Regions from separate parts of the Phytobacter sp. V91 genome, predicted to be linked through region 3. Evidence: riboswitches for the same ligand, from Rfam matches in the RefSeq annotation. Region 3 holds a riboswitch; each other region holds the start of a gene.

Region 1 (3,249 bases), on a different contig from region 3:
CTGGGATGCGGAAGCCGGGCGTGGCAAGCGTTCGCGGCTGACCTTCCTCTATACCGGACTGGCGCTCCAGCAGCAGCGCGCAGAAGACCTGCTGGAGCAGGATCGTATTGATCAACTGGTGCAACTGGTCGGCGATAAGAGCGCCGTCCGCCAGATGCTGGTGTCCCACCTTGGCCGCAGTTTTCGTCAGGGGCGACATATCCTGCGGGTGCTCTACTACCGGCCGCTACGCAATTTACTGCCCGGTACCGCCCTGCGCCGCTCGGAAACCCATATGGCCCGGCAAATCTTCAACGCCCTGACCCGTATAAATGAGGCAAATGGGGAACTGGAAGCGGATATTGCCCACCACTGGAAGCAAATTACCCCCTTGCACTGGCGTTTTTATTTGCGCCCCGGCATTCATTTTCATCATGGTCGCGAGCTGGAAATGAGCGATGTTATCGCCTCTCTCCAGCGAGTAAGCGAGCTGCCGCTCTACTCACATATCACCCAGGTGCTCTCTCCGACGCCCTGGACACTGGATATCCATCTGAATCAAGCGGATAACTGGCTGCCCTGGCTGGTAGGCCATATTCCGGCAATGATCCTGCCGCAGGAATGGAGCACGATGCCCCATTTCTCCAGCCATCCGGTCGGCACCGGTCCCTACGCAGTAACGCGTAACAATAACAACCAGCTTAAAATTCACGCTTTTGACGACTACTTTGGTTTTCGCGCCCTGATTGATGAAGTTAACGTCTGGGTATTACCCGAAATAGGCGATGAACCTAATGGCGGCCTGACGATTGACGGCCCCACCGACAGTGAAAAAGCGGTTGAAAGTCGTCTTGAGGAAGGCTGCTATTACCTGCTTTTCGATGCCCGCTCAAAGCGCGGCGCCAACCAGGCTGTACGCGACTGGATAAGTCAGGTGCTGTCTCCGAGCAATCTGCTGTACCACGCCGACGTTCACTATCAACGCTACTGGTTCCCTGCCTACGGCCTGCTGCCACGCTGGCATCATGCACGCCCTGCCAACGGTGAAAAACCCGCCGGGCTGGAGTCGCTGACCCTGACTTTTTACCGCGACCATAACGAACACCGGGCCATTGCCAGTATTATGAGCGCGCTGCTCGCCAGCCATGGCGTACGCCTTGATATTCAGGAGGTCGAGTACGCGCAGTGGCACGCCGGAGAAATGGTCAGTGATATCTGGCTTAACAGCGCAAACTTTACGCTGCCGCTCGATTTTTCACTCTTCGCGCACCTCTATGAAGTGCCGCTGATTCAGCACTGCGTACCGCTCGACTGGCAGGCCGATGCCGCTCGCTGGCGGGCTGGCGAAATGAATCTTGCGACCTGGTGCCAGCAACTGCTGGCGAGTAAAGCGATGATGCCGCTTATCCATCACTGGCTGATAATCCAGGGCCAGCGAAGCATGCGTGGGCTACGGATGAACACGCTCGGCTGGTTTGACTTTAAATCCGCATGGTTTGCCCCGCCGGATCCATAACGCTTTGTGAAAACGTACAAAATCATTACAATGTTGCGGTGCTCAACGGGGTGCTGCGCGTAAGCGTGTGCTGAGAAAATACCCGTCGAACCTGATCCGGATAACGCCGGCGAAGGGATTTGAGGCTCTCGCTCAAAATCCTTTGCCACCTACATTTTTTGAGGTGCAAAGTGCTTAAAAAAGTTCTGCCCGTCATGCTGCTCGTCGCAGCCCCTGTTTTTGCCAAACCGACGCTCACCGTTTATACCTACGACTCCTTTGCTGCCGACTGGGGTCCGGGTCCGGTGGTAAAAAAAGCCTTCGAAGCTGACTGCAATTGCGAGCTGAAATTCGTGGCGCTGGAAGATGGCGTATCCCTGCTCAATCGTCTGCGTATGGAAGGCAAAAACAGCAAAGCTGACGTGGTGCTGGGGCTGGATAACAACCTGCTTGAAGCCGCATCACAGACCAACCTGTTTGCTAAAAGCGGTGTGGCCGTCGATGCTCTCAGCGTTCCGGGCGGCTGGAAAAACGACACCTTCGTCCCCTTCGATTACGGCTGGTTCGCCTTTGTCTACGACAAAACCAAACTGCAAAACCCGCCGAAAAGCCTGAAAGAGCTGGTCGAAAGCGAACAGAAATGGCGGGTGATTTATGAAGATCCCCGCACCAGCACGCCGGGTCTCGGCCTGCTGCTGTGGATGCAAAAAGTCTATGGCGACAAATCCCCGGAAGCCTGGAAAAAGCTGGCGGCCAAAACCGTCACAGTCACCAAAGGGTGGAGCGAGGCTTACGGTCTGTTCCTCAAAGGTGAAGGCGATCTGGTGCTGAGCTACACCACCTCTCCGGCGTACCACATTATCGAAGAGAAAAAAGAGCAGTATGCGGCGGCTAACTTCAGCGAAGGTCACTATTTACAGGTTGAGGTCGCAGCCCGCACCGCAGCAAGTAAACAACCTGAACTGGCGGAAAAATTCCTCAACTTTATGATTTCTCCTGCATTCCAGAATGCGATCCCGACCGGTAACTGGATGTATCCGGTAACCAGCGTGACGCTGCCGGACGGCTTTAACAGCCTGGTAAAACCGCAGACCTCTCTGGAATACACCCCACAGCAGGTTTCCTCCCAACGCGCCGACTGGATCAGTGCATGGCAACGCGCCGTCAGCCGTTAATTGCCGGCTGGCTTGCTCCCGGTTTGATCGCCGCCACCCTCATGGTGGCGGTGGCCTTAGCCGCGTTTTTTGCCCTCCAGAAACATGCGCCTGCCACCGATCTTCTGGCCCTGACTCAGGACAGCTATCTGTGGTATGTGGTGCGTTTTTCTTTCTGGCAGGCTTTTCTTTCCGCTTTGCTCTCCGTCGTTCCGGCGATATTTCTCGCCCGCGCCTTGTACCGTCGACGTTTCCCCGGGCGCCTCGCTCTACTGCGCTTATGCGCCATGACGCTGATCCTCCCGGTGCTGGTCGCCGTTTTCGGTATCCTCAGTGTCTATGGCCGCCAGGGCTGGCTGGCCTCGGCATCGTCTGCGATAGGTCTGGAGTGGACCTTCTCGCCCTACGGGTTACAGGGCATTCTGCTGGCGCACGTCTTCTTTAACCTTCCCATGGCCTCACGCTTACTGCTCCAGACGCTGGAACAGATCCCCGGTGAGCAGCGCCAGCTGGCGGCCCAGTTAGGCATGCGCGGCTGGTCATTCTTCCGTTACGTCGAATGGCCATGGCTGCGGCGACAGATCCCACCCATTGCGGCCCTGATTTTTATGCTCTGTTTCG
Region 2 (3,249 bases), on a different contig from region 3:
GATCAATACGGATATCACCGCTGTCATATTCAGCCATAAATGCCGTCATCAGCGACTGCGGGAAAGGCCAGGGTTGGGAGGTGATGTAGCGCAGGTTCTTCACTTTGATGCTGCTTTCTTCCATCACTTCACGGGCCACGGCCTGCTCCAGGGTTTCCCCTACTTCGACAAAGCCCGCCAGCACGGTGTAGATACCGTTGCGGTGGCGAGTATGCTGGGCCAGCAGGATTTTATCTTCACGGCGAATAGCGACGATAATACAGGGGGCAATCTGGGGGTAATAACGCTCACGGCAGTGATCGCATAACATCGCCCATTCCGTTTTACTGGGATGCATGCTGTGCCCACAGTAGCCACAGAACTTATGCGATCGATAAAACTCCGCCAGTTGCACGCCACGACCGGCTAACTGGAACAGTCCAGGATCCTGCTCGATCACCTGACGAACCGACCCCATATCCTGGCGACGATTCTGACGGACCATCCACACCGGTTCGCCTTCCCATTCACCAATCTTTAGTGCGTTTTGCCCCACAAGATCAAAATTTCCTGCGTTACCCTGTGGTAATTCTCCCTCAGGTAACCATAATTTTTGTTCATGGCTTACGATCCACCAGCCACTATCTGATGATTCGATAATACGATGCATTTTGTTTGCACTACCTTAGCTTTGCTGGCATGTTATTAACATTATTATTACATTCGGGTGAGCTTCTTTAATCTTAATATTGCGGAGTCAATTATGCTAAACCAGCTCGAAACCCTTGCAGAACGGATTGGAGGCAGTAATAAACTGGTCGATAGCTGGCTGAATACACGCAAGCAACTACTGGTTAATTACTACAACCTGGTTGGCATAAAACCCGGTAAGGGATCGTACATGCAGCTTAATGAGAAAGCGCTGGACGAATTTTGCCATAACCTGGTCGAGTACCTTTCCGCCGGACATTTTAATATTTATGAACGGATTATCAGCGAAATGGAAGGGAGCAGCCCACTTTTAGCCGCCACGCAAATTTACCCTCTCCTTGAAGTTAACACCCTGGAAATCATGGAGTACTACGATTCCAGTCTGGAAAACGCTATTGATGATGACAACTGCCATGAGTTTCAGCAGGTGCTGTCTGATATCGGCGAAGCCCTGGCGGCCCGCTTCACCCTCGAAGATAAATTGATCGTGCTGGCATTCGATAACAATCTCAAGAGCAGCGCCAATGACGAAAACGGAATGGCGCACCCGGCTTGAGTTCTTGTGCATTAACGCGTAGTTTACATACAGCCCCCTGCATCTGAGGGGGTTTTTCTTGTCGGAGTGCCTATTTTTCCACAGCTGTGGAAAAGGCTGAGACCGTTAATTCGGGATCCGCGGAACCTGATCAGGCTAATACCTGCGAAGGGAACAAGAGTAAAATCATACAGCGTCACCTTTGCGGGTGCACCGCTGCCATTACTCCATCCGTCGTCTGACAAGCCACGTCCTTTATTTTCTGGAACGAGCTATGTCTACATCGAAACTGACCCGTCGTGAACAACGCGCCCAGGCGCAGCACTTTATCGAAACCCTGGAAGGCACTGCTTTCCCCAACTCAAAACGCATCTACATCACCGGTTCCCAGGCCGACATCCGCATTCCGATGCGCGAGATCCAGCTCAGTCCAACGCTGCTCGGCGGTACAAAAGACGCCCCCCAGTACGAAGAGAATGAAGCCATCCCGGTGTATGACACCTCTGGCCCCTATGGCGATCCGGATATTGCAATTAACGTTGAGCAAGGCCTGGCAAAACTTCGCCAGCCGTGGATTGATGCCCGAAACGATTGTGCAGCGCTGGCTGTCCGTAGCTCGGATTACACCAAAGCGCGTCTGGCGGATGATGGCCTCGACGACCTGCGTTTTACCGGCTTGTTGACGCCAAAACGGGCAAAAACGGGCTGCTGTGTGACGCAGCTTCACTATGCGCGCCGGGGCATAGTGACGCCGGAGATGGAGTTTATCGCCATCCGTGAAAATATGGGGCGCGAACGCATCCGTGGGGCGGTTTTACGCCAACAGCATCCCGGCCACGGCTTTGGGGCTAATCTGCCGGAAAATATCACCGCGGAATTTGTGCGTGACGAAGTGGCCGCTGGCCGGGCCATCATCCCCGCCAACATCAACCACCCGGAATCAGAACCGATGATTATCGGACGTAACTTCCTGGTAAAGGTAAATGCCAACATCGGCAACTCTGCCGTGACGTCTTCCATTGAAGAAGAGGTCGAGAAGCTGGTGTGGTCGACGCGTTGGGGGGCGGATACGGTGATGGATCTCTCCACCGGGCGTTATATCCACGAAACACGGGAATGGATCCTGCGTAACAGCCCGGTGCCAATCGGTACCGTACCGATTTACCAGGCGCTGGAAAAGGTGAATGGCATCGCCGAAAACCTGACCTGGGAGGCCTTCCGCGACACCTTGCTGGAGCAGGCGGAACAGGGCGTGGACTATTTCACCATCCATGCCGGTGTGCTGTTGCGCTACGTGCCGATGACCGCCAAACGTCTGACCGGCATCGTCTCCCGTGGTGGTTCGATCATGGCTAAATGGTGTCTCTCCCACCACCAGGAAAACTTCCTCTACATGCATTTCCGCGAAATCTGCGAGATCTGCGCCGCCTATGACGTTTCCCTCTCTCTTGGCGATGGTCTGCGTCCGGGCTCGATTCAGGATGCCAACGATGAAGCGCAATTTGCCGAGCTGCACACGCTGGGCGAGCTGACCAAAATCGCCTGGGAGTATGACGTCCAGGTGATGATTGAAGGCCCGGGTCATGTGCCGATGCAGATGATCCACCGTAATATGACTGAAGAGCTGGAGCACTGCCACGAAGCGCCTTTCTACACCTTAGGACCGCTGACCACCGATATCGCGCCGGGCTATGACCACTTCACTTCCGGTATTGGCGCGGCGATGATCGGCTGGTTTGGTTGCGCCATGTTGTGTTACGTCACCCCGAAAGAGCACCTTGGTCTGCCAAACAAAGAGGACGTCAAACAGGGGCTGATTACCTACAAGATTGCCGCCCATGCGGCCGACCTGGCAAAAGGCCACCCTGGCGCACAAATCCGCGATAACGCCATGTCAAAAGCCCGCTTCGAATTCCGCTGGGAAGACCAGTTCAATCTGGCGCTCGATCCTTTCACCGCCCGCGCTTACCACGACGAAACCCTGCCCCAGGAATCCGGCAAAGTGGCGCACTTCTGCTCCATGT
Region 3 (3,249 bases):
CGATTTCGCTTTGTTGCCCATCGTGTTTTATTACGTAGACATGGTGATGGGTGAAGACGGTATTCGCCTCTTCGGCAATGGCCAGTATGGTTACCGTTATACTTTTAGTCAGTGATTTTAGCAGCGCCATATGTTTGACGAATCCACGGTAATCCAGAAGGTTACCGTCAGCGCACTGCTGATAATCGGGGGTGAAGTAGCGGGCAATCCGGGTTTCATCGTGTTGGGGGTCGGCGACAATGTCCTGTAAGGCATTAATAACCTGCTGGCTCTGCTGTTTCATCATAGCTCCATCAAAAGTGTTTTGTGAGAAGCAAGCTTACGGCACTGCGCGGAGGGTATATTATCCGTAGATGGACAATATTTACGGATAATCCGCCAGTAAGATGCACATTGAATCCTTTACCTATGAGCGGGGGCATCAAACGCCCTGGCACCAGCATCAGACGGGCCAGCTTTACTGGCTCACGCGTGGCGTGTTGCTGGTGGAAATGACGGAGGTTCAGTGGACAGTCATGCCCGGCACGCTGGGCTGGTTTCCTGGCGGCTGCCACCATCGGGCGCATGTTCCCGCCAGGCTTCAGGGAAAAAGTGTTTATCCAGGCAGCGAGTCTGCTGCTCTTTTTCCCTCCCGGCCTGCTATTTACAGCGCCAGTCTCTTCACTCAGTCATTGCTCGAACGTCTGTGCTCCCGCCCGCAGTCCACTTTCCCAGCCGAATACCAGCAGAGTCTGCTCAGGGTGCTGAGTGCTGAAATGGCGTCTATGCCGCCGCTGCCACTCCAGATGCCGTTGCCCGTGGATCGCCGGGCGCGCAACATTGCTGATGAACTGCTGGCGCATCCCGACTGTTTGCTGGATCAGACGGCGCTCGGGCAGCGCTGGGGGGTCAGTGTTCGTACCCTCAGTCGATTGTTCCGCCAGCAAACCGGCCTGAGTTTTAGCCAGTGGCGACAGCAGGCGAAGGTTGTCGCCTCATTACAATGGGTGCTGGCAGGGTTGCCGGTCAGTGAAATAGCCGCACGGAGCGGTTACAGCAACATCAGTGCTTATATTGAGGTTTTTCGGTCTCGTTTTGGCGTGACGCCGGGGCAGTTTCAGATGCGAAGCGTTCAGGATTTACAGCGTTAACAATGTGATGATGCTTGTTGGACGGGCACGCGAAAACGTATTTGAACTCAGTGATATGTTACATCATTAAAGGAATACCACTCGCCGGTCAGAAAGAAATACACCTCTGAAATGACCCGACGGGTGTAGTAAATCACCACGCCTTCTTCACCTCTGACAAAGGCTTCAATATTCTCTCCCTTTTCGTCGCTTGTCGGGGCGTCTCTTAGCGAAAAGCCACATTCATAGAGCGCGGGCAGCGCCTCTTCTTTGGTAAATCCTAATAAACAAAAAGCTAATGATTCGTTAGTCATATTCAGTGCCTGTACCCGGGATCCGTTCTGATCTGCGATTAATTGCCCTTGTCGGGTTAATTCGCGAGAAACAGACGCCAGGCTCACATTCATGTAATTGTCGAAAATCTTGTATCTATAATAGACACAAATAATATCCACCCCGGAAGACTAAGGCAAGATATTTGATAGAAGTCTCATTTTTAAAACACTACAGAAAGATTATCATTTGCCTTTGTCTTGCAATAAGTAACAGAAAAGTGTCTTTTCACGATGACTTTGCTGACGAGAAATAACCAATGTTAGAAAATGTTGCGCACATATTAATGACAATTGCGTGTTTTGTTAAGCACTGATCGGATGAGATAACAAAATAGTGTTCGAACGGCTGCTGATAACCCCTGGCCCACTGTTTTAACCGTTTACAAGATAGCCTGCCGGCATTACTATTTTGCACTGCGATGACAATATGCCTGTCGCAAATTATTGATTTTATTTGACTCGGGGTGCCCTTCTTCGTGAAGGCTGAGAAATACCCGTATTACCTGATCTGGATAATGCCAGCGTAGGGAAGTCAGATGCCTGCTAGGCATCCCTTCTTCGCAGCCTGGCAGGAGCAAATTTATGCAACCTGACCTGCTTCATCGCGCGCACGTCGCGCCAGTCCTTCACCAGTTTCGCCGCCGTTCCCCGCTTGTTCACTGTATGACCAATGATGTGGTGCAGACCTTCACCGCCAATGTGCTGCTGGCGCTCGGAGCCTCGCCGGCAATGGTTATTGACGCTGAGGAAGCGCAGCAATTCTCCACCTTTGCGGATGCCCTGCTGATTAACGTCGGCACACTGACCCGTGAACGCGCGCTGGCAATGACGGCGGCAGTACATAGCGCGCATGACGCCGGTACGCCCTGGACCTTGGATCCCGTCGCCGTTGGGGCGCTCACCTTCCGCACACAGTTCTGCCGGGATCTGCTTCGTCTGCAGCCTGCGGCGATACGGGGCAACGCCTCGGAAATTATGGCCCTTGCAGGAACCAGTGCGGGTGGACGAGGTGTGGACACCACCGATAGCGCCAGTGCCGCACTCCCGGCGGCGGCGTCGCTGTCGCAGCAAAGTGGGGCCATCGTGGCGGTTAGCGGCGAGGTGGATTACATCACCGACGGCCAGCGTACGCTGATGGTGACCGGTGGCGACCCGTTAATGACCAGAGTGGTGGGGACAGGCTGTGCGCTCTCAGCGGTGGTGGCGGCCTGTTGCGCTCTACCCGGCGACAGGCTTTATAACGTCGCCGCCGGCTGTGCGTTTATGGCCCAGGCGGGAAGTCTGGCGATGACCAGTTGCCGGGGACCGGGCAGCTTTGTGCCAGAGTTCCTTGATGCCCTGTACACCCTCGGCGGGGAGGAGCAGGTATGAATCGTATCAATGCGCTTACTATTGCCGGCACGGACCCCAGCGGCGGGGCGGGGATCCAGGCGGATCTTAAAACCTTTTCCGCACTTGGCGCTTATGGCTGCTCGGTTATCACTGCCCTGGTGGCGCAAAACACCCGTGGCGTCCAGTCGGTGTATCGGATTGAGCCGGACTTTGTTGCCGCCCAGCTCGATTCCGTCTTCAGCGACGTGCGTATTGATACCACCAAAATCGGCATGCTGGCACAGACCGATATCGTGGAGGCGGTCGCGGAGCGGCTGCGCCGTTATCAGGTACAAAATGTGGTGCTGGATACCGTGATGCTGGCAAAAAGCGGTGACCCGCTGTTATCTCCTTCTGCGGTGGCGGCGCTGCGTGAACATCTGTTGCCGCAGGTATCGCTGATAACCCCAAACCTGCCGGAAGCCGCCGCACTG

Evidence for each region. A riboswitch is a leader RNA that binds a small molecule or an ion and turns the genes downstream of it on or off. The one in region 3 is predicted to bind thiamine pyrophosphate.
Region 1: it holds a riboswitch for thiamine pyrophosphate, as region 3 does, so the genes downstream of both, thiB (thiamine ABC transporter substrate binding subunit) here and thiM (hydroxyethylthiazole kinase) in region 3, are expected to answer to the same signal.
Region 2: it holds a riboswitch for thiamine pyrophosphate, as region 3 does, so the genes downstream of both, thiC (phosphomethylpyrimidine synthase ThiC) here and thiM (hydroxyethylthiazole kinase) in region 3, are expected to answer to the same signal.

What each region holds. Positions count from the first base shown of each region.
Region 1 is NZ_CBFFRJ010000026.1:28,110-31,358, reverse strand. Features, by position in the region: gene sgrR (HTH-type transcriptional regulator SgrR) at 1-1,495, shown strand, start outside; TPP riboswitch at 1,532-1,631, shown strand; gene thiB (thiamine ABC transporter substrate binding subunit) at 1,666-2,649, shown strand; gene thiP (thiamine/thiamine pyrophosphate ABC transporter permease ThiP) at 2,625-3,249, shown strand, end outside.
Region 2 is NZ_CBFFRJ010000056.1:21,051-24,299, reverse strand. Features, by position in the region: gene nudC (NAD(+) diphosphatase) at 1-649, opposite strand, end outside; gene rsd (sigma D regulator) at 743-1,246, shown strand; TPP riboswitch at 1,299-1,416, shown strand; gene thiC (phosphomethylpyrimidine synthase ThiC) at 1,500-3,249, shown strand, end outside.
Region 3 is NZ_CBFFRJ010000011.1:26,236-29,484, reverse strand. Features, by position in the region: gene ACSZO4_RS03750 (nuclear transport factor 2 family protein) at 1-286, opposite strand, end outside; gene ACSZO4_RS03745 (AraC family transcriptional regulator) at 387-1,130, shown strand; gene ACSZO4_RS03740 (hypothetical protein) at 1,178-1,423, opposite strand; TPP riboswitch at 1,895-1,991, shown strand; gene thiM (hydroxyethylthiazole kinase) at 2,027-2,815, shown strand; gene thiD (bifunctional hydroxymethylpyrimidine kinase/phosphomethylpyrimidine kinase) at 2,812-3,249, shown strand, end outside.